One region of the Pseudomonas sp. HN11 genome, then DNA from elsewhere that is predicted to be linked to it. Evidence: predicted binding sites of a transcription regulator. Region 1 holds the regulator's gene; each other region holds the start of a gene.
What was found. Region 1 encodes FliA, which starts transcription of late flagellar genes. Its sites were predicted from a motif close to CTAAAGTTTNNNNNNNNNNNGCCGNTAA; they were not measured.
Positions count from the first base shown of each region.

Region 1 (9,961 bases):
GCTTGCCAATGTCGTCCAGGCTGTAGACGGCGTCGGCCAGGTCCGCCTTGACGATGGCCATGGGCATGCCATAGATCACACAGCTGGCTTCGTCCTGGGCCCAGATGGCGCTGCCGCCCTGCTTGAGCAGACGCGCGCCTTCACGGCCATCGGCGCCCATGCCGGTGAGGACCACCGCCAGAACTTTGTCGCCGTAGGACTTGGCGGCCGAACCGAAGGTGATGTCTACGCACGGCTTGTAGTTCAGGCGCTCATCACCCGGCAGGATTTTGATCGCGCCACGACCATCCACCATCATTTGCTTGCCGCCCGGCGCCAGCAGCGCCAGGCCAGGACGCAAGATGTCGCCATCTTCGGCCTCCTTGACGCTGATGCGGCACAGCTTGTCCAGGCGCTCGGCGAAGGCCTTGGTGAACGCGGCAGGCATGTGCTGGATCAGGACGATCGGTGCCGGGAAGTTGGCCGGCAGTTGGGTCAACACACGTTGCAGGGCCACTGGGCCGCCCGTGGACGTGCCGATGGCGACCAACTTGTAGGCCTTGCGCTTCGGCGCAGGCGAATGACCGGCAGCCGGTGCAGGCGCGCGAACCGGCGCTACGGCAGGCCGTGCAACCGGCGCAGGCGCTGGGCGAGTAAACGATGAAGTTGGCGCAGCTGGCGCTGCAACCGGTGCAGGCGTCGGCGCTGGTGCGCTGAACAGGCTGCGACGGTTACTGCGCGAGATGCTGTGCACCTTCTCGCACAGCATCTGCTTGACCTTCTCGGGGTTGCGCGAGATGTCTTCGAAATTCTTCGGCAGGAAGTCCACCGCGCCAGCGTCCAGCGCATCCAGGGTGACCCGGGCGCCTTCATGCGTGAGCGAGGAGAACATCAACACCGGGGTCGGGCAGCGTTGCATGATGTGCCGAACTGCCGTGATGCCATCCATCATCGGCATCTCGTAGTCCATGGTGATCACGTCCGGTTTCAACGCAATGGCTTGATCAATCGCCTCTTTGCCGTTGGTGGCCGTACCGACCACCTGGATCGTTGGATCGGCGGAAAGAATTTCCGAGACGCGGCGACGGAAGAAACCCGAATCATCCACCACCAGGACCTTGACTGCCATAAACACTCCGTTAGGCGGGGCGGGCATGACCGCCCTGCCCCACCAGAATCAAATACGCCGAGCGGCGTAACGCTTGAGCATGCTCGGGACATCGAGAATCAGCGCGATCCGACCGTCACCGGTGATGGTCGCGCCCGACATGCCCGGGGTTCCCTGCAGCATTTTGCCCAAAGGCTTGATGACCACTTCTTCCTGGCCCACCAGTTGATCGACCACAAAGCCGATACGCTGGGTGCCCACAGAGAGAATCACCACATGGCCTTCGCGCTGCTCTTCATGCTTGGCCGATGCCACCAGCCAGCGCTTGAGGTAGAACAGGGGCAACGCCTTGTCGCGCACGATCACCACTTCCTGGCCGTCCACCACGTTGGTGCGCGACAGGTCGAGGTGGAAGATTTCGTTGACGTTGACCAGCGGGAAGGCGAAGGCCTGGTTGCCCAGCATCACCATCAGGGTAGGCATGATCGCCAGGGTCAACGGCACCTTGATGACGATCTTCGAGCCTTGGCCCTTGGTCGAGTAGATGTTGATCGAGCCGTTGAGCTGGCTGATCTTGGTCTTCACCACGTCCATGCCGACGCCACGGCCGGACACGTCGGAAATCTCGGTCTTGGTCGAGAAGCCCGGAGCGAAGATCAGGTTGTAGCACTCGGTGTCGGTCAGGCGGTCGGCGGCGTCCTTGTCCATCACACCACGCTTGACCGCGATGTTGCGCAGGATGGTCGGGTCCATGCCTTTGCCGTCATCGGTGATCGACAGCAGGATGTGGTCGCCTTCTTGCTCCGCCGCCAGGATCACCTTGCCGCCACGGGACTTGCCCGAGGCTTCGCGCTCTTCCGGGGTTTCGACGCCGTGGTCGACGGCATTGCGCACCAAGTGGACCAGCGGGTCGGCCAGGGCCTCGACAAGGTTTTTGTCGAGGTCGGTTTCTTCACCCACCAGTTCCAGGTTGATCTCTTTCTTCAACTGGCGCGCCAAGTCGCGAACCAGGCGCGGGAAGCGGCCGAAGACTTTCTTGATCGGCTGCATCCGCGTTTTCATCACAGCGGTTTGCAGGTCGGCAGTCACCACGTCAAGGTTGGACACCGCCTTTTGCATGGCTTCATCGCCGCTGCTCAGGCCCAGGCGCACCAGGCGGTTACGCACCAATACCAGTTCGCCGACCATGTTCATGATGTCGTCCAGGCGTGCGGTATCAACCCGCACGGTGGTTTCGGCTTCACTGGCCGGTTTCTCGGCTACCGGCGCTGCAGCGGCACGCGCCGGCGCAGGGGCGGCAGCTGGAGCGGGTGCAGGCTTGGCGGCCGGTACCGGCGCTGCGGCTTTGGCGGCAACCGGTGCTGCGGTCGCAGCCGCTGCGGCCGGGGCCACTTCGCTGAACTTGCCCTTGCCGTGCAATTCGTCCAGCAACGATTCGAACTCGTGATCGGAGATCAAACCATCGCCAGCCGGTGCTGCATTGGCGGCGGCAGGCGCTGCGGCCGTGGCGGCGACTTCCGGCAACGCGTCGGCCACGAAGGTGCCCTTGCCGTGCAGTTGGTCGAGCAGTGCTTCGAATTCGTCGTCGGTAATGTCGGTACTGGCGTTGGCGTTGGCTGCCGGCGCGACTGGCGCAGCGGTCGGCACGACGGCGTCGGCCGCAAACTGGCCTTTGCCGTGCAATTGATCGAGCAGGGATTCGAACTCAGCGTCGGTGATGTCTTCGCTGGTTGGCGCGGCGACGGGCGCCGCAGGTGCCTCGGCCTCGGCCTTCACGGCACTGAGGGAGTTGAGCAGTTGTTCGAACTCGCTGTCGGTTACATCCGCTTCGGGCTCTGCCACAGGTTCCGGCGCAGCTTCAGCCACCGGCGCCGCCGACAAATCGGCAGGCTCTGCGTAACGCGCCAGGGCTGCCAGCAGTTCCGGCGTGGCGGCAGTGATCGGGGCACGTTCGCGGACTTCGCTGAACATGCCATTGACCGCATCCAGTGCTTCGAGAATCACGTCCATCAATTCCGAATCAACATGACGCTCACCCTTGCGCAGGATGTCGAACACGTTCTCGGCGATGTGGCAGCACTCCACCAGCTCATGGAGCTGGAGGAAGCCGGCGCCCCCTTTTACAGTGTGAAAACCGCGAAAAATTGCATTGAGCAGGTTCGCATCATCCGGTCGGCTTTCCAGCTCGACCAGTTGCTCGGACAACTGCTCTAAAATTTCGCCGGCCTCTACAAGGAAATCCTGAAGGATTTCTTCATCGGCGCCGAAGCTCATGTGGGTGCTCCTTAGAAGCCTAAACTGGATAACAGGTCATCGACATCATCTTGACCCGATACAACGTCTTCACGTTTATCGGCATGAATCTGCGGACCTTCACCCTTGGCGAGATGTTTTTGTGGATCTTTTTCCGAGAGGATCGCTTCGCGGTCATGTTCGATACCGGCAAAACGGTCTACCTGGCCTGCCATAAGCACCAATTTGAGCAAGTTGCTTTCCACTTCGGTGACCAACTGGGTCACACGCTTGATCACCTGGCCGGTGAGGTCCTGGTAATCCTGGGCGAGCAGAATGTCGTTGAGGTTGCTGGAAACCGTACGGTTTTCCTGCTCGCTGCGTGACAAGAACCCTTCGACCCGACGCGCCAATTCACGAAACTCTTCAGCGCCCACTTCGCGGCGCATGAAACGCCCCCAGTCGTTGCTCAGGGCCTGGGCTTCGTTGGCCATACCGTTGACCAGGGGCGTGGCGTTTTCCACCAGGTCCATGGTGCGGTTGGCCGCCGCCTCAGTCAGCCTGACCACATAGGACAGGCGTTCGGTGGCGTCGGTGATTTGCGAAATTTCTTCGGCCTGGGGCATATGTGGGTCAATCTGGAAATTGACGATCGCACTGTGCAGCTCGCGTGTGAGCTTGCCCACTTCCTGATACAGGCCGCGGTCACGGGTCTGGTTGAGCTCATGGATCAACTGCACCGCGTCGCCGAACTGGCCTTTTTCAAGGCTGTCGACCAACTGGTGAGCATGCTTTTTCAGGGTCGACTCAAAGTCTCCCTGTGACGTTTCTTTATGCTCCATAGCTCCCCCGCGATGGCATTAGCCGTGGATGCGTTCGAAGATTTTTTCGATCTTCTCTTTCAAGGCCAATGCAGTGAATGGTTTGACCACGTAACCGTTGACCCCCGCTTGGGCGGCTTCGATGATCTGCTCACGCTTGGCTTCGGCGGTTACCATCAGCACAGGCAGGCTGCGCAGTTTTTCGTCGGCGCGCACGTGGCGCAGCAAGTCGATACCGGTCATGCCCGGCATGTTCCAGTCTGTTACCAGAAAGTCGATGCTCCCGCTGTTGAGGATCGGAATCGCCGTAATGCCGTCATCCGCCTCGACCGTGTTAGTGAACCCAAGGTCACGCAACAGGTTTTTTATGATCCGCCGCATCGTTGAGAAGTCATCAACGATGAGGATTTTCATGTTCTTGTCCAATTCGACCTCCAAGCAGTCTTAAACGCGCCCAGCACCTGGACGCGCCATTTCAATCAACAGGCATTACACAAAAAGGACTGCCAGGGGCACCACGGGCCTAACCCGCGAAGGCTGGTTGCCCTCGCGGTTTCGTCTGCAGTGTCCCCACACTGCCTGTCAGCGCGCTCGCCACTCTCCCAAACGCCCCCGCAAGCGGGCTGCGCACTGGCTGTGCAACTGGCTGACCCGCGACTCGCTGACCCCCAGGACCTCACCGATTTCCTTGAGGTTCAGCTCTTCGTCGTAGTACAGCGCCAACACCAGTCGCTCACGCTCCGGCAAATTGGCAATCGCGTCCGCCAACGCCCCCTGGAAACGCTCATCTTCCAGGTCACGCGATGGCTCCATATGAGCGCTCGCGCCGTCCTCGTGCAGCCCTTCGTGTTCGCCGTCCTGCAGCAGGTCGTCGAAACTGAACAGGCGACTGCCCAAGGTATCGTTCAAAATCCCGTAGTAATCGTCGAGACTCAATTGGAGTTCGGCCGCAACTTCGTGATCTTTAGCGTCGCGACCGGTTTTTGCTTCAATTGCGCGAATTGCGTCACTGACCATGCGCGTATTGCGATGCACCGAGCGCGGCGCCCAGTCACCTTTACGCACCTCATCGAGCATTGCGCCACGTATGCGGATACCCGCATACGTCTCGAAACTCGCACCCTTGCTCGCGTCGTATTTGGTCGACACTTCGAGCAGGCCGATCATACCCGCCTGGATCAAGTCTTCGACCTGGACGCTGGCGGGCAGACGTGCCAGCAGGTGATAGGCAATGCGCTTGACCAAGGGCGCGTAGCGCTCGATCAACTCGCCCTGACTGTCACGGGCAGACTTCTTGTACGCGTTGTAGCCAGTCGCTGTCATAGCACGGGTCCTGCGCTCGTCTGATGCACCAATCGCTCGACGAAAAACTCCAGATGCCCCCGCGGGTTGGCGGGCAACGGCCAGGTATCGACCTTCTGGGCAATAGCCTTGAACGCCAGTGCGCATTTGGAACGAGGGAACGCTTCGTAGACTGCACGCTGCTTTTGCACAGCCTTGCGCACACACTCGTCGTAGGGAACTGCGCCGACGTATTGTAAGGCGACATCGAGGAAGCGATCCGTGACCTTGGTCAACTTGGCGAACAGGTTGCGCCCTTCCTGCGGGCTCTGGGCCATGTTGGCCAGGACGCGGAAGCGGTTCATGCCGTAATCACGGTTAAGCAGTTTGATCAGGGCGTAGGCGTCGGTGATCGAGGTGGGTTCATCGCAGACCACCAGCAACACTTCCTGCGCGGCGCGCACGAAGCTGACCACGGACTCGCCAATCCCGGCGGCGGTGTCGATCACCAGCACGTCGAGGTTGTCGCCGATATCACTGAAGGCCTGGATCAGGCCGGCATGCTGCGCCGGGCTCAGGTGCACCATGCTCTGGGTGCCGGAGGCGGCCGGCACGATGCGGATGCCACCGGGGCCCTGCAGCAGCACATCGCGCAGCTCACAGCGGCCTTCGATCACATCGGCAAGTGTATGTTTGGGCGTCAGCCCCAGCAGAACGTCGACGTTCGCCAGCCCCAGGTCAGCATCCAGCAGCATGACGCGACGGCCAAGCTCTGCCAGGGCCAGGGACAAATTCACTGACACGTTAGTTTTCCCGACGCCACCTTTGCCGCCGGTCACCGCGATCACCTGTACGGGATGCATGCTGCCCATTTTATTTCTTTACCTTGTCTTGCTTAGACGCAGGCTACATGGCTTGGCCGCGTGAATCGCTTGCAGACCATCGATGTAGATACATTTCACGGTGTTCATGCCGCCCTCAACCTACCCGCTTCGCCGGGTTGTGGTACAGGTCGGCGAACATATCGGCCATCGCTTCCTCGCTAGGCTCGTCTTGCATTTGCACGCTGACTGCACGGCTGACCAACTGATGACGGCGCGGCAGATGCAGATCATCCGGGATCCGCGGCCCGTCGGTCAGGTAGGCGACCGGCAATTCATGACTGATGGCCAGGCTCAGCACCTCGCCCAGGCTCGCGGTTTCATCGAGCTTGGTGAGGATGCAACCGGCCAGGCCGCAGCGTTTGTAGCTGTGATACGCAGCGGTAAGAACCTGTTTCTGGCTGGTGGTTGCAAGCACCAGGTAATTTTTCGACTTGATGCCACGCCCGGCGAGGCTTTCCAGCTGCATGCGCAACGCCGGATCGCTGGCTTGCAGGCCGGCAGTATCGATCAATACCACGCGTTTGCGCAGCAGCGGGTCGAGGGCGTTGGCCAGGGACTGGCCCGGGTCGACATGGGTCACCGACACATTGAGGATCCGGCCCAGGGTCTTGAGCTGTTCCTGGGCACCGATACGGTAGCTGTCCATGCTCACCAGCGCGATACTCGAAGCGCCGTACTTGAGCACGTAGCGCGCGGCCAGCTTGGCCAGGGTGGTGGTTTTACCCATGCCGGCAGGGCCGACCATGGCGATCACACCGCCCTCTTCCAGGGGTTCGATTTCCGGCGTGACGATCATCCGCGCCAAGTGGGCCAGCAACATGCGCCAGGCCTGGCGAGGCTCTTCGATTTCGGTGGTCAGGGCCAGCAGGTCGCGGGACAACGGGCCGGACAGGCCGATGCGCTGCAGGCGACGCCACAGGTTGGCCTGTTGCGGCTTGCTGCCTTGCAACTGGTTCCACGCCAGCGAGCCCAACTGCACTTCCAGCAGTTCACGCAGGCCGTTGAGTTCAAAGCGCATCGAATCGAACACACGCTGGTCAACCGCAGGCGCCGGGGCTGGCGCAGCAGGACGCGGCGGTTCTTTGAACGTCGGTTCCACCAGCGGCTCCGCAGCGGTCAGCGGCAGGCCGGCAAACAATTGGCGATTGGTGGTGGCATCGCTGTCGCCACGCATGCTCAGTTCAGCCTGGGCCGATACGATGCGCGAAGCGGTCTTGCGCAGCTCGTCTTCGAGTTCCATGTTCGGCACACGCGGCGCCAGGGCCTGGGGGGTGTAATCCAGGGCAGCCGTCAGCTCGACACCGCCGGCAATACGACGGTTGCCGATAATCGCGGCGTCGGCGCCCAGCTCATCACGAACCAGTTTCATGGCCTGACGCATATCGGCGGCGAAAAAACGCTTCACTTGCATAACCCACTACCCTCAGCCGTTGGGCCCTACTGTCGCGACGATAGTCACTTGCTTGTTGTCAGGAATTTCCTGATAAGCCAAAACGTGCAAATTCGGTACTGCCAGGCGCCCAAACCGCGACAACATCGCCCGGACCGGGCCTGCCACCAGCAGGATCACCGGTTGGCCCTGCATTTCCTGGCGTTGCGCGGCGTCGATCAACGAACGCTGCAGCTTCTCAGCCATGCTTGGCTCCAGCAGAACCCCCTCTTCCTGGCCTTGTCCTGCCTTCTGAATACTATTGAGCAATATTTGTTCCAACCTTGGTTCCAAGGTGATCACAGGCAGCTCGGAGTCAAGCCCTACAATGCTTTGCACGATTGCACGCGACAATCCGACGCGCACCGAGGCCACCAGCGCGGCAGTATCTTGACTCTTGGCGGCATTGTTGGCGATAGCCTCGGCAATGCTGCGAATGTCGCGCACCGGCACCTGTTCGGCCAGCAACGCCTGCAATACCTTGAGCAACTGCGACAGCGACAGAATGCCTGGCACCAGTTCTTCGGCGAGTTTTGGCGAGGCTTTGCCCAGCAAACCCATCAATTGCTGGACTTCCTCGTGGCCGATCAGCTCGTGGGAGTGCTTGTACAGGATCTGGTTGAGGTGAGTCGCAACCACGGTGCTGGCGTCCACCACGGTGTAACCCAGGGATTGCGCCTGGCTGCGCTGGCTGATTTCGATCCACACCGCGTCCAGGCCAAAAGCCGGATCTTTGGCGGTAATGCCGTTGAGGCTGCCAAACACCTGCCCGGGGTTGATCGCCAGTTCGCGGTCCGGGTAGATCTCGGCCTCGGCCAGGATCACGCCCATCAGGGTCAGGCGGTAGGCACTCGGCGCCAGGTCGAGGTTGTCGCGGATATGCACGGTGGGCATCAGGAAGCCCAGGTCCTGGGACAGTTTCTTGCGCACGCCCTTGATCCGCGCGAGCAATTGGCCGCCCTGGTTGCGGTCCACCAATGGGATGAGGCGGTAGCCCACTTCCAGACCAATCATGTCGATCGGGGTCACGTCATCCCAGCCAAGCTCCTTGGTTTCCTGGGCGCGGGCCGGGGATGGCAGCAGTTCCTGCTGGCGGGCGATCTCTTGCTGGGCGATGACTTTGATCTGGTTCTGCTTCTTCCAGAACAGGTACGCAGCGCCGCCAGCCAGGGCCGCCATGCTCAGGAATGACACGTGCGGCATGCCCGGCACGATACCCATGATCGCCATGATGCCCGCCGCCACGGCCAGGGCCTTGGGCGAAGCGAACATCTGCCGGCTGATCTGCTTGCCCATGTCTTCGGAGCCCGAAGCACGGGTCACCATGATGGCCGCCGCTGTTGATAACAACAGTGATGGCAATTGCGCCACTAAACCGTCACCGATGGTCAGCAACGCGTACACCTTGCCCGCATCGCCAAAGGTCATGCCGTGCTGGAAGATACCCACGGCCATGCCGCCGATCAGGTTGATGAACAGAATCAGCAGGCCGGCGATGGCATCACCGCGCACGAATTTGCTGGCACCGTCCATGGAACCGTAAAACTCGGCTTCCTGGGCCACTTCCAGGCGGCGCGACTTGGCTTGGTTCTGGTCGATCAGGCCGGCGTTGAGGTCGGCGTCGATGGCCATCTGTTTGCCGGGCATGGCGTCGAGGGTAAACCGCGCGCTCACCTCGGAAATCCGCCCGGCGCCCTTGGTCACCACCACGAAGTTGATGATCATCAGGATCGCGAACACCACGATACCGACCACGTAGTTACCGCCGATCACCACCTCACCGAAGGCCTGGATCACCTTACCGGCGGCGGCGTGGCCGTCCTGGCCGTGGAGCATGACCACGCGGGTGGACGCTACGTTCAGCGCCAGCCGCAGCAGGGTTGCCACCAGCAGAATCGTCGGGAATACCGCGAAATCCAGCGGCCGCAGGGCATACACGCAGACCAGCAGCACCACGACGGACAGGGCAATGTTGAAAGTAAAGAACACGTCGAGCAGGAACGGTGGCATCGGCAACATCATCATTGCCAGCATTACCAGCAACAACAACGGCACACCCAGATTGCCCCGCGAGAGGTCAGTCAGGGTGCTGCGCGCCGTGCCGAGCATTTGAGAGCGATCCACCAGTATTCCTCGTGTCCTTTGAAGCAAAGTTTTGACGCGGTTGGGCGTCTTGCAGGCGGTATTGCAAGAAGCCTTCCAACTTTTGCTTTAGGGGGCAGATCGT
Region 1 is NZ_CP089985.1:4,475,822-4,485,782, forward strand. Features, by position in the region: gene LVW35_RS20335 (protein-glutamate methylesterase/protein-glutamine glutaminase) at 1-1,108, opposite strand, end outside; gene LVW35_RS20340 (chemotaxis protein CheA) at 1,157-3,361, opposite strand; gene LVW35_RS20345 (protein phosphatase CheZ) at 3,373-4,161, opposite strand; gene LVW35_RS20350 (chemotaxis response regulator CheY) at 4,180-4,554, opposite strand; gene fliA (RNA polymerase sigma factor FliA) at 4,723-5,463, opposite strand; gene fleN (flagellar synthesis regulator FleN) at 5,460-6,293, opposite strand; gene flhF (flagellar biosynthesis protein FlhF) at 6,400-7,716, opposite strand; gene flhA (flagellar biosynthesis protein FlhA) at 7,729-9,843, opposite strand.

Region 2 (9,961 bases), 3.0 Mb from region 1:
CCGATTTCGTTGGTCAGGCCGCCAGCCGAGGTGAGTGTAAGCAGGCCGAGGTTAGGGTTGACCGGCCCAGGACCGCCCGGATCAGGTATCAGGCCCGGTGCTGAAAGATCCACTGGTACGTCGATTGTGGCGGAATTCGGGGAGGGACTACCGCTTCGAACAACATTGTAAAAGACCGGGGCAGTATAGGGTGCAGCCTCGCCTCCAAACGCCAAATCGAGCCATGGTATTGGAATGTCTTTAGGGAATATGAAGTTGGTTAGCTTGTGATAGAGCAGTCGCCCGTTAAAGCTGACAACGATTTCATCGCCAACTTCAGCATTATCGAAGCCCGTGATTCGAACATAAGCGCGATTCAACTGAGCATCTTCCCGATCCAGCGGCGCTTCAGGCACGACAGGCGGCTGCAGGTTTGAAGGGCTGGGGTCAACGGAAAGCGTTATGTCCGTCAGATAGGGGGGAAAGCTGGTTTCATTACCCGCTCGGTCTTTATAGATGTACGCCATTTGATAGATGCCTGAGGGCTTGCTCAAAATATCCGCAAGGGGCACGGTAACGTCTACCGGTGAATTATTGACGGGCAAATTGCTGACAGTGACAACCGGGGTCGGATCCGTGTAATGCCAGAAAAGCAACAGTTCATCACCCACCTGAGGATCGAGCCGACCGCTGCAGGTAACGGTGAACATGTTGCCCGGCACTGCGAGCAACTCCACTGTTACTTTGCCATCGACCACCCAGGACGGAAGCGCTACCTTCGCAGGCCGAGTCCTGGCGTGTGTGTCGTAACGGTCGATTGTAAAGTTCACCGGCTCTCTCGAACTATTGGTCGCCGGGTTAAAAAACACTTCATAGGTCAGGCTTTTGACACCGTGATCTCCCACTTGGGCTTGAGTGAGGGTATAAGGGCGAGGCCACACCAGGCCGGGAGCATCCAGGTTAGGACCGAGGTCTTCACGGGGCATGATGAGCACATTATTGAGCCTGATTTCCAGTTCGTGACGCGCTGCCGGGCCGCCTCCCCCTATGTTCCATCTGGGGACCGCGAACTGCAATCCGTCCAAGTAAAGCGTCTCGATACTCATCAGATTGGGCTGACCATCGGGTATGGGAGGCAGCGTATTCAACCCTTGGATTGGGTCAAGCGTACCTGCCCGTGGCGCCTTGCGCGTGGATCGAGGCTCTGTCAAAACCGAGCGAACAGCCGTCTTGGCTTTTTTCTTGGCTTTCTCGGCAGCTTTGGGCTCTTTGGGGCTTTTGGTTTTCTTTAAACTTGCCATCTTGGTTGACTCCGGAAGTGTATATAACTCGTCCGCTTCAAAAACAGACATAAGGCCATTTGTATTAAGCGCTCCAAAAAACATTCGCACACCTGTCAACATTGACAGGTGTGCGGTTTAACCAATGAATCTTCGTTAGTTGTATTTCCGCACACATACGCAAATCGCCGAACACAATAAGAATGTGCGCGATTACTTTGATTGGCGCTAATGCTGCATTTGCCGGCCCTGATGTAAACCAACAAGGGGGCCTAAGCCCCCCTTTCATTCAACCTGTTTTCTATTAGGATTTTGATTTTCCAGGCTTCGACTGCTTACCTGCCGGCGGAGCGAGACACGTCGACCCACCAGGCCGGATAAGATCAATCCGCGACGCTGTGAATGCTGACTTGCCAGTTGGGCCCGACGCTTTGTACAGACGGTAGTAAGTCAACCCTGAACCATTGCTTGGAATCAGCCCAGGCACCGTGATCAACGGATCGAAAGGTTCGATGTAGACCTCTACCACGCCGGCAGTTCTGTGGGCCTCCATCAGCTCCACTTCAAACCAGACCTGAGACCCCGGAATAGGCGGTCCGCCACCATTGGTGGTGCTGTGACTGCTCCAGAACAACCTGACCGTATCCCCGACTTCAAAATGAGTCGTGCTCCATGGAATCGCCATGATGACCGCCTCATAAGGCTGGGGGACGGTATCGCAAGTGATCCACTTGCTCGGGTGATTGTTCAGTAGGTTGGGGGCAAGCAGCCCCGTTAACGTGTCCAACTCAACCCGCACTTGGGTGGCAGGGCTACGTTGATAATTGACGCCGTTATAGGTCCAGTAATAAACCTCTACCAGCCCACCACCCGCGACGATCAAGGCCCACGGCACGTACAACTGCACGGTCTGCCCGGCGACATCCCCGGGATCAACCACTTTGATATCGGCAAATGCGGCGTCATTGCCCCAGAAAAGGCGCAGGTTTTCCCCCACCTCCGGATTAAAGAACAAAGGCACCTCGACCAAAACAGGGCCGGGTGAATCTGCCGGTGTAACAACGTTATCCTCAGTGACCCCTTTGACCGTTACAGACGCCAACACCGGGTTGATCGGATCGGGGCTGACCGGGGGCTCACCTGCCACCGTAGCATCGACTTCAATGAAGGTGTCCGGTGAGTTTTTGGTGAGCGATCCCCGCGCAAACTCGTACCAGACCCTTACCGGGTATCGAGCGTCAAACCCGCCGACCAGGAATACCATCCACGTTACATCCACGGGAATGGGCCAGATCTGTGTCGCGCCTACCGTAATCGTCGCCAGAACACGGGTGTTCCAACGCAGAGTAATGATATCTCCAGCAAGCGCCCCTACTATTTCGCGGATAGAGACGCTCACCCCTTGGCGGATATCATCCAGGTCAATCAGCCCATCGGTTTCTGCCCTAGGCACCAAAGGCCGGAGCAAGTCTGGCAAGGAAATCAGATTGATATCGAGTTTGACCGGATCGGAATAAGGCCCGATGTTGCCGACACGGTCCATAAACCTATAGGACGCCCACCTTTCACCACCACCACCGTTGCGAACAAACTCCTCGGGAATCAGGTACAGCAGTGGGTCACCGTCTTCAATGTGGCGCCGTTCAACGATCAAGCTGCCGACATAATTGATATTGGGGAGCGGCCCAAAGTAAAACATGACCACGTCCTCAGTGCGCATGACCAGGTAACGTGGAACTTCACTGGGGATACCTGCGTCAGCGGAGAGTTCGGCATCACTCACACCGTCAAGCGTATCGGCGCTGAATATCAATTCGGCGCCTGGGTTGTCCAGGTTGGGGGGGATATCGTCGACATCAATCAGCGTTCGGTCCGACTCTCCCGTCGGCAACAATACCCCACTGATCTCGTAATACATCTGGCTGATACCGGGCGTATCCAGCAACCACGCCGGTAGCGCTCTGGTGAACGGGAACAGGGCGCCGGGATCATAGGGGCCGAGGATATCCTCAGTCCACACATGGTCGCCCTTCCAGAAGTATCGAATGGTGGTGCGCACGTTAGTGGCTGCGTTATTGGGCGTCCACACGGTTGGAATGGTGACTTTGAAAGGCTGGCCCCGGACTGACAGGGGGATTTTGCGAGCGGCTTCATCCCATAACACTGGAAGGCCGTCTTCCGGCAGTGGGCCCGCCACCGCAAGTGTTGAAGCGACAGGCCCTACCGCAGGTGGCTTCTGTTTTCTTTTGTTGGGGCGGGCTTTTTTGCCGATGGTTTTTTTCTGTTGGCGTACCTTTGAGTCAGTCATCTCATTCTCCCCACGCAACCAAGATATGGCGACCATGGACTACTGCGCTGGCACGAACCCGCCGCCTACGGTCAGGAGAACAGTTAAAGCGTAAATTGCCTGAGTGGATACTGTCAGAACTCACAGGGCTGTATGGCGCAAACCTTGCTTGCGGTGTATCCAAGCGTGCTTAAAGCGGCGGCAAACGCCACTCGATCGGCGTCTCGCCATTCTGCTCAAGAAACTTGTTGGCCCGGCTGAAATGCCCACACCCCAGAAACCCGCGATACGCCGACAACGGCGACGGATGTACCGACGTCAGCACCAGGTGCTTGGTGGCATCGATCAGCTTCTGCTTGCCCTGGGCATGGGCGCCCCACAGCAGAAACACCAGGTGCGGCTGATGCTCGCTGACCACCTCGATAATCCGATCGGTAAAGAACTGCCAGCCCTTGCCCGCATGGGCGTTGGCGTTGGCACGCTCCACGGTCATGGTGGTGTTGAGCATCAACACGCCTTGGTCGGCCCAGCTTTGCAGGTAACCGTGGTTGGGGATGTCGATGTTCAAGTCGCGCTTGAGCTCTTTATAGATATTGACCAGCGACGGCGGCGCCGGCACGCCGGGCTGTACCGAAAAGCACAGCCCGTGGGCCTGGCCGGGGCCGTGGTACGGGTCCTGGCCGAGGATGACCACTTTGACCTTATCCAACGGTGTGGAGTTGAGCGCGTTGAAAATCAGCGGGCCGGGCGGATAGATCTCTTTGCCGGCGGCATGTTCCTGGCGCAGGAACTCGCGCAACTGAGCCATGTAGGGCTTCTCGAACTCATCGCGCAGGGCGTGTTTCCAGCTGGGTTCGAGTTTGATACGGTCGCTGTCGGTCATAGTTGAATTGTCTTGTAAAAAAAGAATGAGGCGAACCCTAGGAAAGCCGACCCTGCTTGTCAATTGATCTGACACACCACCGGCACTTCCCCACGAAGGGATCATACTCATCCTTCACCTTATCGATTGAGGTCACGATGAACCTGCACTTCGAAGAGCTGACCGGCAGCAACGGTGCCCGCATCGGCATCGCCAGCCTCGACGCTGAAAAATCCCTCAATGCCCTTTCCCTGCCGATGATCCTGGCCCTGTCCGAACGCCTGGACGCCTGGGCCAAAGACCCGAACATCGTCTGCGTGCTACTGCGTGGCAACGGACCCAAGGCATTCTGCGCCGGCGGTGAAGTGCGCAGCCTGGCACAGGCCTGTCGGGAACAGCCAGGCGCAGTGCCAGCCCTGGCGGCGCAATTTTTTGCGGCGGAATACCGTTTGGATTATCGCCTGCACACCTACCCGAAACCAGTGATTTGCTGGGGCCACGGCTATGTGCTGGGTGGCGGCATGGGCCTGCTGCAAAGTGCCGCAGTGCGTATCGTGACACCCAGCAGCCGGTTGGCCATGCCGGAGGTCAGCATCGGCTTGTACCCGGACGTTGGCGCCAGTTGGTTCCTGTCGCGCCTGCCGGGCAAACTGGGGCTGTTCCTGGGCCTTACCGGCGCCCATATCAATGGCCGCGATGCTCTGGACCTGGGCCTGGCCGACCGCTTCCTGCGCGACGATCAACAAGACGAACTGCTCGATGGCTTGCTGCAATTGAACTGGCAGGAGCAGACCGCGATGCAACTCAACAGCCTGCTCAAAGCGCTGGCCCAGGAAGCCGTCGACCAGCGACCCGAAGCGCAGTGGCTGCCGCGACGGGCACAGATCGATGAATGGCTGGATGTGGGTGATGTGCGGTGTGCCTGGCGCGCGTTAAGCCAACTGCGTGAGCACGCCGATCCCCTCTTCAGCCGTGCCGGCAAGACGCTGAGCGAAGGCTGCCCGCTGACTGCCCATCTGGTGTGGGAACAGATCCAGCGCGCCCGGCATCTGTCCCTGGCGCAGGTGTTCCAGATGGAATACACCCTGAGCCTCAATTGCTGCCGTCACCCGGAATTCAGCGAAGGGGTACGCGCGCGGTTGATCGACAAGGATCAGTCGCCGCATTGGCATTGGCCCGATATCAATACGATCCCAGAGGCGGTGGTGCAGGCGCATTTCAACAAGGCGTGGGAAGGCCGTCATCCGTTGGCCGACTTGTCGGATTACTAACGCCCATAAAAAGCGGCGCTTCATGCGCCGCTGGCAATACAGGCCTGTCAACGGTGACCGCCGCGGCCACCTCCGTGGTCCGAGCCGCGTCCATGCCCACCATTCCCCCAACGCTCGCCACCCCAGCCTTGGTTCGGATAAGGCCGGTAACCGGCACGCGGCCCATAGTAACGCGGGGCCGGCTGGTAATAACGCGGCGCCGGGTAATAACGCGGTTGTGGCGCGTAATAGCGCGGCGCGGGGTAATAGTCGCGGCGGTACGGGTACGCCGAGCCCCCACCGTAGTAGTAAACCGGCGCCGGTGAGGTGTAGACCTGCGAACGGTAATAACTCTGGCCGCCATCGTAATAGGGCACACAAGCGGAAAGGGTCAGACCGAGTAAAGCGCTGAGCAGCAGTCGTCGATACATGGCGGCCTCCTGGACCGCGGAAGAGCACCTCCAGCGACGCTGGAGGGCGGCATTCGGCTTTCACCGAATGACGAAATATCTGACATCAAAAACTGAATCTGGTGCGCTTTCGTAACGACTTGATACATCTGTTCGAGCTTTATCGATTCAGTAAATTTCTCTGGCTCGCAACCTTTCCAATTGCGATGATGTCACTATGACATTACACCACGCTAAAGAGTCTCTTGCGTGCGCCCTTCGCTACTATCGTCGGATTCGAGCCATGAAAATATCAACCAAGCTGCTGCTTTCATTCTTAATGTGTGCGTTGGTCACCCTCGGGGTCGGCCTGTTGGGGATCAAAGGGGTGGTTCGCCTCTCTACGGCACTGGAGCTGACGTTCTCCAACAACCTTGTTTCCGTGAGCAATACAGCCGCCACTCTCAACGGTCTTGTCGCCCATAACCGCGGACTGTACCGGTTGATGGATGCAAGCAACGGCAACGTGGCCCAACAAGACCGCGATCGCGTGCGTCAGGACATCGCCCAGGAACTCAAGCGCAGTCAGGGCGCCTACGCGACCTATCGCGCGACGCCGTTGGAAGATGACGAACGGGCAGCAGGAGACAAGCTGGACCAGATCTGGCCCACCTACATCAGCAGTTCCGAACACATCATGGCGCTGCTTGACGGCGGTCAGGTCGAGCAGGCCCGCACTCAACTGAACACCACCAACAATGAACTGTTCCGCCAGGCGCGCGAGTTGATCCGCGTGATGATCGAGTCCAATAACCGCCAGATCAAGGAAGGTGCCGTCGCCGCCGATGAGCTGCGTGCCAGCGCGTTGGCCTGGATGATCAGCGGTATTGTCCTGGCGTTCATCATTGCGATCACGGTGGGTGTATTGATCACCCGCCTGATCACCCGCCCCATCGCCCAGGCCGTGGAGAGCGCGCAACGCATTGCCAAGGGCGATCTGACCCAGGCTATCGTCACCGAACGCACCGACGAAGCCGGACAACTGCTGATGGCGCTGTCGGACATGCAGGGCGGTTTGAAAAGCACCCTGGTGGAAATCGCCAACGCCTCCGACCAGCTGGCTTCGGCCGCCGAAGAACTGAGCGCCGTCACCGATGAAAGCAGCCGTGGCCTGACCCGGCAAAATGATGAAATTCAACAAGCCGCCACCGCCGTCAACCAGATGACCGCCGCCGTGGACGAAGTCGCGAGCAATGCCGTCTCCACCTCGGAAGCTTCGCGCCAAGCCACCACCGAGGCCGAGGACGGACGCCAACAAGTCGAACAAGCCGTGTCCGGCATGCGTTCGATGGTGGGTGAGATCAACGATTCCACTCAGTCGGTTGCAGACCTTGCCGGCCAGGTACGGGAAATCGGCAAGGTGATCGATGTGATCCGTGGGATCGCCGACCAGACCAACCTGCTGGCCCTGAATGCGGCCATCGAGGCGGCTCGTGCGGGTGAGCAAGGTCGTGGCTTCGCAGTGGTCGCCGATGAAGTGCGGGCACTGGCCCACCGCACTCAAATCTCGACCGTCGATATTGAAAAGATGATTGGCGAAGTCCAGACCGGCGCCGATGATGCGGTCGCGGCAATGAACAAGAGCCTGACCTGGGCCAACAACACCCAAACCCTGGCGCAGAACGCTGGTGAAGCGCTGCAACGGATCACCGCCAGCGTGGCGAAGATCAATGAACGCAACCTGGTCATCGCGTCCGCCTCGGAAGAGCAGGCACAGGTGGCCCGCGAAGTGGACCGCAACCTGCTGAACATCCAGGATTTGTCTACCCAAACGGCCGCCGGTGCTCACCAGACCAATGCGTCCAGCCAGGACCTGTCGCGTTTGGCCACTTCGTTCAACGTACTGGTCAGCAAGTTCCAGCTCTAAGTAGCCTGCACCTGGTGGGCCCTGTATCGTGCAGGGCACACCGGAACCTTGCCCGAACCTGCCCATGACCACGCCAACCCTTTGCCCTGCCTGCGGCGCCCGCAACGATTGCACACTGGCAGACCCACGTACTGTCGACCATGCATGCTGGTGCTACGGCGTCACCATCGACCCGGCCGTGCTTGAGGCCCTGCCTTTGGAAGTGCGCAACAAGGCTTGTCTGTGTCCACGCTGCGCTCAGGTGGATGAGCAATTGCGCGGGGCTGAGCTGAAGTAATGCGAGTTGATCGCTTCCTCAGTAACCTGCCACGTTTCAATCGTAAGCAAGTGCGCCTGCTACTGGTTGAGCGGCGCGTGTCGGTGAATGGCATGGCCATCAGCGATCCCCATTATGAGGTGCGGGAGTTCAGTCGCGTGTGTGTTGACGATGAAGTGCTGCAGGCGGGCAAACCGGCCCGCTACTTCATGTTGCACAAACCCCAGGGGTACGTGAGCGCCACGGCGGACATGCAGCATCCAACCGTGCTGGATTTACTCGATGAGCCGGACAGACATGAGCTGCACATTGCCGGTCGTCTGGACTTCAACACCACCGGTCTGATGCTGATCACCAATGACGGCCAATGGTCGCGGCGACTGACGCAGCCACAGACCAAACTCCCCAAGGTCTACCTTGTGGAGACCGAACAGGTCATTGGCCCCGAATATGCGACGACCTTTGCCAAAGGCCTGTATTTCGCCTTCGAAGACCTCACCACCCAACCCGCCGAACTGCAATTGCTGGGGCCGACCACCGCACGGCTGAGCATCGTCGAAGGCCGCTACCACCAGGTGAAACGCATGTTCGGGCACTTTGATAACAAGGTGATCGGCCTGCATCGCGAGCGAATGGGCCCTTTAGTGCTGGATGCGGCCCTTACGCCGGGCCAGTACCGGGCGCTGACCGACGATGAAATCCGAATGGTCTGACGACCGTTCAGCCGGTGATGGCAAAAAACCGCCTCACCGCCTTGCAGGGTCGCACCTCTGCTGCTTGACTCAGGATCACCCGTTTAAATATGACTGGCGAGTCGCCTATAACCTCCAAGAAACAACTTGCCCCGCCCGCTCTTGATCTACGGGCCTCTCAGGCATACAGCCCACCATAACGACACCCATCGGCCAGCCGTCATCGGGCCGACATGGGCCCTCCCTTTCCAGGCGTATGCCTACCTGTCACAAAGCTCGTGCAGAGTGATCTGCGCGCCCTACCCGCTTGCCAGGAGTCTTACGACATGAGGCCAGAAATCGCTGTGTTGGATATACAGGGTCAGTATCGGGTTTACACGGAGTTCTATCGCGCGGATGCTGCTGCAAAGACCATCATCCTGGTCAACGGCTCCATGGCCACCACGGCATCCTTCGCCCAAACCGTGAAAAGCCTGTACCCGCAATTCAATGTGGTTTTGTACGACCAGCCCTACGCTGGCCGCTCCAAAATCCATAACCGCCATGAGCAGATGCTGACGAAGGAAGTCGAAGGCCAGATCCTGCTGGAGCTCATCGATCACTTCGCCGCCGAACACGTACTGTCTTTTTCCTGGGGCGGTGCCGCTGCGCTGGTCGCCCTCGCCCACCGCCCCCGCCGCGTGGAAAAGGCCGTGATCAGTTCGTTCTCGCCAGTGATCAACGCACCGATGCGCGACTACCTCGAACGCGGTGTCGACTACCTCGGCAACCTCGACCGCGACCGCGTCGGCCACCTGGTCAACAGCACCCTCGGCAAACACCTGCCATCACTGTTCAAGCGCTTCAACTACAAGCACGTGAGCAGCCTGGCCGAACATGAGTATGGGCAGATGCACTTTCACATCAGCCATGTGCTCAACAGTGATCGCCTGTGCTACCTCAAGGCGGCCAGGCAGATCGACATTCCGGTGTTATTCCTCAACGGCGAATGGGACGAATACACCAGCGCCCAAGACGCCAAGCTATTTAGCCAGCATGT
Region 2 is NZ_CP089985.1:1,514,751-1,524,711, reverse strand. Features, by position in the region: gene LVW35_RS06965 (hypothetical protein) at 1-1,364, opposite strand, end outside; gene LVW35_RS06960 (hypothetical protein) at 1,564-3,567, opposite strand; gene ung (uracil-DNA glycosylase) at 3,737-4,429, opposite strand; gene LVW35_RS06950 (enoyl-CoA hydratase/isomerase family protein) at 4,567-5,679, shown strand; gene LVW35_RS06945 (hypothetical protein) at 5,727-6,089, opposite strand; gene LVW35_RS06940 (methyl-accepting chemotaxis protein) at 6,352-7,974, shown strand; gene LVW35_RS06935 (cysteine-rich CWC family protein) at 8,039-8,251, shown strand; gene LVW35_RS06930 (16S rRNA pseudouridine(516) synthase) at 8,251-8,943, shown strand; gene LVW35_RS06925 (alpha/beta fold hydrolase) at 9,249-9,961, shown strand, end outside.
Region 2: LVW35_RS06940 (methyl-accepting chemotaxis protein) is a predicted target of FliA. The motif match lies at 6,302-6,329, and genes of this name have one in related genera.

Region 3 (9,961 bases), 150 kb from region 1:
CGAAATCTGAACGAGCTGAATGTCGGTGGGCTGGCAATCTGGCAGGCGGGTCAGGTTCTCAAGCAAAGCTTGCCGGGAAAAATCATAAGGCGCGGCTGGGCTGTCAGCCTTCACCATACGCTCCATAGCCGTAATGGCGTTAAGCGCAGACTCATCCCAGGAAAACGTTCCTGATTGAGCTTCAGCGTGCTCTATCAACCTTTGTCTGAAGGATTCATCTTCCAGTACCTGGCTGATCTTATTGGATATCGAGGCGACCGACAGTGGATCGAAAAGCGCATCCGCCAGCCCAATGACCTCGGGGATGCTGCTGCAATTGGAGCCCACAACAGGCGCCCCGCACGCCATCGCTTCCAAGACAGGCAGGCCAAAACCTTCGTGAGTAGAGGGAAATACAAAGAGTGATGCCAGGGAATAGAGTGAGATAAGGTCCTCGTCCTCAACATACCCGGTCAAAACCAACTCATGAATTTCGAAACCGAATTTTTCTTTTAGACCCAACAACTCAATCCGCTGCTGCTCATGCAGCCGGCTGGCAATCACCAGTTGATAATGAGATCTGAGTTCAGGTTTCAGCCTGCTGTAAGCCTCAAGCAGGCGTGAAAAATTCTTCCTGGGATCAAAGCCGCCGGGGGCATACAAAACAAACTTTTCCTGCACGCCCATTCGCTGAAGAAACTTGGCGGCGGCGGCTTTGGAAAAGACCCGGGGATAAAAATGTTCACCAATAGCAGCGGAAATATTCGAGACACGTTCTTGCGGCACGCTCAAATGCTCGACCGCTTCATCACGGGAGGATCGAGAAATTGCCAAAAGAGCATCGGCGCGCTCCAACCAGGTAATTTTCCTGCCGTAATAGTCTCGGAGTGCCGGCGTCGGCAAGTACACTTCTTTATTTAGCAGCGGAATCAGGTCATACAGAACAACCGCTGTCTTGTAATTATTAACGGTGGCGCCTACGGACGTCACAGCGCCCGCACCCGGGTCCTCAAAGAGGCTAGTGATCAAGACCACGTCGGGCTCAAGGGAGCCGATAAACTCTTCCCTGACGATCTCCGATGCGCTCAGTACCCACGGAGAACTTAAGTCATCAGGTACGTCGAATATGCGGATTCGCTCTTTGGGGATCAGTGTCGAAAAAGCATTCCGAATATCCAGAATACTCTCCGGCATCCTGCCATTCAGAACGATCCATACCTCGTGGTCGCCCGCATTTTTAGCGATGGCCAATGCCAAAGAGAGCGAGTAACGGCCAATGCCACGAAACCGGCTTTCCGACTGAGCACCTTGAAGATCAATGACTATCCGCATCAGTGGTTACCCTTGCGCTCTATTGCTTCCTTCAATTCGGAATAAACACTGGACACCCGCGGGCTCAGCTTATTTACGTCTACGTCTGTCGATGCTTCAGCCGACGCAGGCACAGCGGCTGCCTGGTCCTGTCGACCAGCCACAAGCCCGCGATGCACAGCGAACCGCTTCAAATGCCCCCAGACGCGCGGATAGTTCTTGATTGTTTCGTTCAACCGCCGATGCAGAGAAGGACGTCGCAAGACGAAACGCAATACCTTCAGCAACACTGAGCGTGCCATGAATCTAATCACGCGAAAGGGCAGCTTGATCAACCAAGTCCCGGCTTTCATGCATAGACGTAGCGGTGAAGTAATCCTCCACGACGTACTGTTGAGCAATGCAGCCGCATGTTCTTCGTGGGCCACCGCTTTCAACCACCAGTTGTGGGTATCAGTCATGGCCGCATTCAGGCGATGGCTGAGTTCTTTTATCTGCGCTTCAAGTTGGCCCATACGCTGGTGGTTAACCTGGCGCTCCGCAACCAGGCGACGATTATGCTCTTCAGAGAGCAAAAGCTGTTCACTCAGCGACTCTATCTGCCCCCCCAAATACTTGGGATGACCTTCGAGATACTCCACTTGTGCGTGAGCCCCCACCGCATCTGCACGCAGTGAATTACGCTCCACTTCCAATGTGCCAGCGCGCACCTCGAGACCTTGGAGTTGCTTTTCAAGTGCTATTCGACGCTGTTGTTCAATTTCAAACTGCAATGCAACCTGTTGGTGCCCTTTATAGAGCTCCAGCAGTTCATTGGTCGCTTGCCGGGCTTGATCACGCAGCACATCATTCAATGCTTCGGCCGAGACACGCTTGAGTTCAGCCTGAGTTGCGCGATTTATACTTTCTCTCAATGCCGCTTCAGTTTCGTAGCTACGACGCTCGGCCGACTGAATTCGAAATCCTGCCTCTTGCAGCTGAAGCCGCTGTTGTTCGGCCACGGCTTCACTGTATATCGCACGACGCTCAAACCCGCTCATCCCCCCCTGGGCATCCAAAGCGATATCGGCCACCTGCTCCAAGCGATTTCGCACTTTTTCAAGTTGCGCTTCCATTTCGTAACTATTCCCTAGCAGTTTTCCATCCAAGTTTTTTATGTAGCCACTGTGCTGATCAAGCGCTTCCTCGATCGCCTGCATCCAAAGATCTTCTGTCTTCTCGGCACTGCCGTCATTGGGTGATTCGTCTAGATTGTCGAGATGCTCAAGCATCAGACGAAAGCTCCACTGATGCACCGGTACGGCCCACAATCCAGTCGCCCAACTACGGAAAGGCTGTGGCAGATTAAAGGGGGCTATCGTTATTTGCCTGATCGGTGAGGGGTCGACAACGTGCCCTGTCGCCAACTCATGGACAAACACCATAAACGACAAATAAATATTGTTGGGCCAAACGCAGTCTTTGAAATCTTGCGATATGGCACCGTAGTCGATAACTCGCGCGCCGACATCCGGCGCCACTATCACGTTCCACGCTCGAAAATCACTGTGGTAAAGACCAAAGGCTTCCAGCGTGGCAAGTTGCTCCAAAACTTCCCGAAGCACCTTTTTTCGATCCAAGGAAGCATCATTCAATACATCCAGCAGTAGATCGCCGTGAAACCTCTGCATAACGACCCAACCTTCGCTTTCACTCTCTGAAAGGGCAATCAACTCGGCAACAGGGTAGTTCGGCGGTGCTCCGGTCAAAAATAATTTTTCGCGATGAAACTCAATACGATTGTGGTCTGCACGCCCGCCCACAAATCGGTAAAACTTAATGACCGCCTGTGCCCCGAAAAAATAGCGACGCGTTCCCTCGTGGGTATTCTTCGCCAACGCATGGGAATCGCTGCGCCACGCATCAAACGCTCCCGCTTTGTCGTCGACAGTCCAATAACCGTTACTGGCGAAATACAGAGGACGTTGCACGCTCGTTAGATGTGTCTGACAACGAGCCATCTCGCGGACAAAATGAACCGACTCCAACAACTCCCTTGGGTCTTCAGGCTGAGAGGCCGCCCAGTAAAGATCGCCCTCTCGTAACGCGATTTCCAGAACCAGTGCACCCGTCATCTCGGCAGCACGCTGAAAAAGCCGCTTCACCTCATCGATCCCACGCTCGTGAATCACGTGATGAAAAACACTCAGCCCCAAAATCAAGTCGTATTGGCCAGGCTCCAAACGATCGATAACATCCTCGACCCGGCCTACTTCAAAGGTCGCATCCAGTTGAGGATGTTCTTGAGAAAGTGCGGTACAAACTGCGACGTTTTTATCCAGGAAATCGACCCCTCGAACCGCCGCGCCGCGACTGGCAAGGCTAAGGCTGAAATAGCCTTGGGCACAGCCCAGGTCCAGGACTCTCAGAGGGCGGCCGAGATGTGCCTGCAGAGCGTCGTAGATGCGCGCAATAACATCCAGCCGATCAGCGCACGGACGTGAAACATGATCCGAAAGATCGGAGCGGCCAAAGATCGGCTGATAAACCTCTGGCAACTCGGCTACCAATTGCTCAATCATGGGTTGCAACCTCAACGCCTGAAGACTCCAGGTACTCGACATTGAACGTTGCCCCCATATCGGAAATACCCCAGAACTGAACAGATCTGCTAATTTTCAACATCACCGAATCATATCGTCGATCCAACGGTACCAAGTCGCCCGACAAAGGGTCGCCCGACGAAACACCAAATGACACCAGAAAATCTCCCGCATTTAAATTGAGCGGAAGCGAAAACTTAAACATGCGGACATCACCTGCTCGTACTGAAACAACAGCCTGACCACGGCTAGAAACAAATGAGTTGGTTCCATATAAAAATACGCCGTCAATGGTCTTGATCAGAAAGCCAGGCACGATACTTTCGAAGTCCGCATCAAACTTGACTTTGAAGTAAAAGTCCGCATTTGAATTACTTTCGATGCGTGATGGAAAACGTTCACCGTCCACAATCACTAAATAATCCAGAATGGCGGCGCCGCCATGCCCCCAGCGATATTCAGATGGGTTATACCCACCCCGCGTAGCGAAAACATCATTGCTAGTCAAGAAATCTTCTTGAACAAGGCCGGGGCTGGAAACTTCGGTCTGATGCCCCACTCCTTTTTTCTTGCCAAACAGCTCGTCCAAATAACGGTTAGTCACATCTCGCGAGGGACCGTCCAGTTCGACATGCCCGTTCTTAAGCAGGATAGCCCTCTCGCAATGTCGCACAATGTCATCAGCACTGTGCGAGACAAGAATCAGTGTCATCCCTTCATCGCGGTACTGCTTGATACGTTTGAAGCACTTGGCTTGAAAGTAACTGTCACCAACAGAAAGTGCTTCATCGACGATTAGAAGATCGGGCTTGAACGCTGTCGCCACTGCAAAGGCAACACGCATTTGCATACCACTTGAGTAAGTTCTCACGGGCTCTTCAAAATACTCGCCAATTTCAGCAAAGGCCTCGATATCCGGCATTGCCTGCGCGATCTCGGCGGCGCTGAAGCCCATCAGGCCAGCCGAGTGGAATACGTTCTGACGCCCGCTCAGTTCCGGCGTGAACCCCATCCCCAACTCAAGGATGGCTGCAATACGGCCATTGATCTGGACACTGCCTTCGCTAGGCTGCAGCGTACCGGTGATCATTTTCAACAATGTTGATTTTCCTGCCCCATTCTGGCCAACGATACCAATCGACTCTCCAGGATGAATCGTGAAGTTGACACCTTTTATCACCCAATGTTCTTCACTGGGTTTTATCGGCAAGCCAAGCCAACGACCGATACGCTGGAACTCCGAGGCATAAACCCGGTAAGCCTTACCCAGATTGCTGACGCTCAAAAGGCTCATAGTACATCCACCATTTCTGGCGCTGCGCGCCTGAACATCATCAAGCCCAACAGCATAAGTGCAATTGCGATAACCGCAGGGACAATGAGTCCATCGAGATTTGGCATTCGCGAATGCACCAACGCGTCATGATAGGCGGTGACAATCGGGTACATCGGGTTGTATTGCATCAACCCCTTGAAGCTTTCGGGAATGATATTGTCGGGGTAGACGATCGGCGTAAACCAGAACCAGGCTTGCAGGACGATCGGCACCACTTGGCCTGTATCCCGGACGAAGACATTGAGGACCCCAAGCACAAGGCCGATACCTACCGCCAGTGCAGTGACGACCAATGTCAGCGGCACAATCCAGAAAACGTGCATCGTCAGAGACTGGCCCAGCAGCGCGAAAACCAATAACAATGCGACAAACAGGAGCCCGTAGTTGAGCAGACAAGACCCCACCGCAATCACTGGTAAGGTAATACGTGGGAAACGCATTTTCTTCATCAGGTTTCCCTGATCGATAAATAGGGTCAAGCAGCGCCCGATGATTTCAGAGAACAGGCTCCAGGCTAAAACCCCCGCCATCAGGTAAAGCGCGTAGGCATATTTGTTATCAATACCCGGCAACTTCGCCGCCAGCACGTTGGATAAAACCAGCGCATAAATTGCTACCTGCGCCAGCGGGTTAATGATCATCCAAAGCCCACCCAAACGACTCCGGGCAAAACGGGCAACGAACTCATTACGAATGGATGACCAGACGAAACCCCGGTACTCCCAAAGGCTTCTAAACAACCCCAACATCGCTGACTCCTGAAAAAAGCCAGGCAGATGCCTGACTTACTGCACACTAAACTGCGGCCTGGACCTTCACGCACCGACCAGCAAACAAGCAAAAAGCGGGCTCTCAGCGCCTACCCGTAAAGGCGCGCTACTTTACCCTCCCGCCCTGCCGTAGATGTCTTCGAATCGAACGATGTCGTTTTCCCCCAGGTAGTCGCCACTCTGCACCTCGATCAACACCAGATCGATGACCCCTGGATTCTCCAGACGATGTGTATGACCTGCGGGAATGAACGTTGATTCATTGGTATTCAACAAAAACTCGCGGTCGTTGTTAACCACGCGCGCCATACCACTCACCACAATCCAGTGTTCGCTACGATGATGGTGCATTTGCAGCGACAACGACCCTTGTGGCTTGACGACAATCCGCTTGATCTTGAAACGCAACCCCTCTTCCAACGTGGTGTAAGCGCCCCAAGGGCGACGCACGGTGGTGTGGTCCAGGTGTGACTGATGACCATTTTTCTTCAATTGCGCCGTGATCGCCTTGATATCCTGCGCATGATCCTTATGCGCGACCAACAGGGCATCCGGCGTATCGACAATAATCAGATCCTCAACACCCACCAAAGCCGCCAAACGACGTGGGCTGCGTACGTAGTTGTTGATGGCATGGTGAAAAATCGCTTCACCCTCGACACGGTTACCTTGTTCATCTGCCTCTGACAACTCGCTCATGGCATTCCACGAGCCGATATCGCTCCAACCGATGTCACACGGCACCGTCGCAACTTTGCTGGAGCGTTCCATGAGTGCGAAGTCGATAGAAATATCCGGCACTTTGGCGAAGCTTTCGGGGTCGAGGTGTAGGCTGCGGTGGCTGCTACCCGTCATCGTGCCCGAGCCAGCCAGGCACAGGTCTACGGCGCTGGCGACGTCCGGTGCGCACAGTGCCATCTCTTCGATCAAGGAGCCGGCGCGGAAGCAGAACATGCCTGAGTTCCAGAAGTACTCGCCCGACGCCAAATAACCCTGGGCCGTTTCGAGGTCCGGCTTCTCGACGAAGCGTTTGACCTTGAAGCCGTCACTCAGTGGGCTGTCGTTATCTTTCTGGATATAGCCGTAACCCGTTTCAGGGTATTCGGGCTTCACGCCGAAAGTCACCAGCCAGCCGTCTTTGGCCAACTCGCATGCACTTGAAACCGCAGCGCAGAATGACACTTGATTATCGATCAAGTGATCAGCCGGCAATATCAACATGATGGCATCTTGCCCATGAGTACGCGCAACTTCCTGGGCAGCCAGTGCAACAGCCGCTGCAGTATTACGACCAAAGGGTTCCAGCACAAAACCCAAATTGTTGAACTCGGGCGCCTGGGCACCGTATTCATCAAGTGTCTTGAAGTAGAGATCGCGATTAGTGATCGTCAATACTTCACTCACAGCGTCCAATGCCAACGCCCGAGCGTATGTTTTGCGGATCAGATTACCGCCGTCAGGTAGCTCGATAAACGGCTTGGGATGCGCTGAACGTGAAACCGGCCAGAGACGGCTGCCCGAACCGCCACAGATAATGACTGGAACAAGTATCACTTTGTACTCCTTTACGCATTGCCACTAGATTTCCGCCTCAGCCCTCGCCCCCTCGAAGCTGCCTGCTCGGAAAAAGTGACTAGAGACTTTCAGCTAAAAAAGTCAAATCGCCAAAGGCGTTTTGGGGGAGGAATAGTGTTTTTTTCTTACAGAATAACCTGTGCATTCTTTATCAAATGGTCATTTATGTCTAGGAAAAGGCAGAACATTCCCATTGACGTGATCATTCTTTTTCTCTGGCTAAATGGCGCTCCAAGTAGAACTTGTCACTTTCCTTGGTGAATTTTCCTACACCCCACCCATCTACTCCTAGAATGTTCGACTTTATTGATCTATAGCCCAAGCAGGTGCTGTCGCTTTTCCGGGCAAGCCCCCGGCGAAGTACCCTGCGCAAAATCCCTCTCAATAATCCCCCGCAGCTGCCGATACCCTGTCAAAGCCTTGCGGATTGAATAACCATGCGTAATAACCAACCCGTTACCCAGCGCGAACGGACCTTCCCCGCTCAGCAACGGTTGATCTCCACCACAGATGCCAAAGGCGTGATCACCTACTGCAACGACGCTTTCGTCGAAATCAGTGGGTTCTCCCGCGACGAACTGGTACGTGCCCCGCACAACCTGGTGCGTCATCCGGATGTTCCGGCGGCGGTGTTCGCGCACATGTGGTCCACGCTCAAACAAGGCTTGCCATGGATGGGCATCGTCAAGAATCGCTGCAAGACCGGGGATCACTATTGGGTTAACGCCTATGTGACGCCGGTCTTCGAAAGCAACCAGGTGGTCGGCTACGAATCGGTGCGCATCAAGCCCACCGCCGAACAGATCCGACGGGCCGAAGCGCTCTACCAGCGCATCAACCAGGGCAAGTCGGCGATTCCTCAGCGGGACAAGTGGCTACCGGTGTTGCAGGATTGGCTGCCGTTTATCCTGGTGAGCCAGTTGAGCTTCATGATCGGCGCCACCCTCACCTCCCAATGGGGCTTTGCCTTGGCGGCAGGGCTGTCGGTGCCATTGGGCCTACTGGGCCTGAGCTGGCAACAGCGTGGCCTCAAGCGCCTGCTGCGCCTGGCCGAGCAGACCACCTCCGACCCGTTGATCGCACAGATGTACACCGACAGCCGTGGCGCCCAGGCGCGCCTGGAAATGTCGATTCTCAGCCAGGAGGCACGTCTGAAGACCTGCCTTACGCGTTTGCAGGATACGGCCGAGCACCTCAACGACCAGGCGGCGCAGTCCAACACCCTGGCGCATAACAGCTCCAGCGGCCTGGAACGCCAGCGCGTCGAGACCGAGCAAGTGGCGACCGCCGTCAACCAGATGGCGGCGACTACCCAGGAAGTCGCCAGCCATGTCCAGCGCACTGCCGATGCCACCCAAGAAGCCAATCGCCTGACCGGTCGCGGTCGCGATATCGCCGGGGAAACCCGTGAGGCGATTCAGCGCTTGTCCGTTGCAGTGGGTGAGACAGGTGTGACCGTGACCCAACTGGCCAAGGACAGTGATGAGATCGGCGGCGTCGTCGACGTGATCAAAGGCATTGCCGACCAGACCAACCTGCTGGCGCTCAACGCCGCCATCGAAGCGGCGCGTGCCGGTGAGATGGGCCGCGGTTTTGCGGTGGTCGCCGACGAAGTCCGTCAACTGGCGCAGCGCACCGCTGAGTCGACCGGGCAGATTCATGCTTTGATTGCCAAACTGCAGCAAACCGCCACCGCCGCCGTGCAAACCATGGACGCCGGGCATCGCCAGGCCGAAGAAGGCGTGGCGCGGGTGATGGAAGCGGATCAGGCGCTGGTGGGGATCAGTGAGGCGGTGGCGCACATCACCGACATGACCACGCAGATCGCGGCCGCGACCGAAGAACAGAGCTCGGTGGCCGAGGAGATCAGTCGCAACATCAGCACCATTGCGTTGCTGGCGGATCAGACGTCGGAGCAGGCGCTGAATTCGGCGCAACTGAGCGAAGAGCTGACCCATACCGCAAATACCCAGTATTCGCTGGTGGAGCGCTTTAACCGATAAATCGCTTTCGCGAGCAAGCCCGCTCCCACATTCGACCGTATTCCAAAGGATGTACACGGTTAAATGTAGGACCGGGCTTGCTCGCGAAGAGGCCCTAACAGCCGCTGAGAAATTCCGCCACTTTCACCGCCGCAGCCTCCAAATGCTGCTCATGGCTGAACCCCGACGCCTTCAACGGCTTCAAGTCATGATCCCCCGCCACCAGCCACATCACCTCGATGCTCGGCGACAAGTCATACCCCTCTACCGCCACTCGATTGCCCAGCGCATCCCGCTCGCCCTGCACAATCAAGGTCGGCGTCTTCAACCCGGCCAAATGCTCAGTCCGTGGTTTCTCCGGTTTGCCCACCGCATAGAACGGATAGCCCAGGCACACCAACCCATCCGCGCCCACTTCATCCGCCA
Region 3 is NZ_CP089985.1:4,628,990-4,638,950, forward strand. Features, by position in the region: gene LVW35_RS21055 (glycosyltransferase family 4 protein) at 1-1,311, opposite strand, end outside; gene LVW35_RS21060 (methyltransferase domain-containing protein) at 1,311-3,851, opposite strand; gene LVW35_RS21065 (ABC transporter ATP-binding protein) at 3,844-5,166, opposite strand; gene LVW35_RS21070 (ABC transporter permease) at 5,163-5,957, opposite strand; gene LVW35_RS21075 (mannose-1-phosphate guanylyltransferase/mannose-6-phosphate isomerase) at 6,090-7,532, opposite strand; gene LVW35_RS21080 (methyl-accepting chemotaxis protein) at 7,991-9,556, shown strand; gene LVW35_RS21085 (alpha/beta family hydrolase) at 9,651-9,961, opposite strand, start outside.
Region 3: LVW35_RS21080 (methyl-accepting chemotaxis protein) is a predicted target of FliA. The motif match lies at 7,934-7,961, and genes of this name have one in related genera.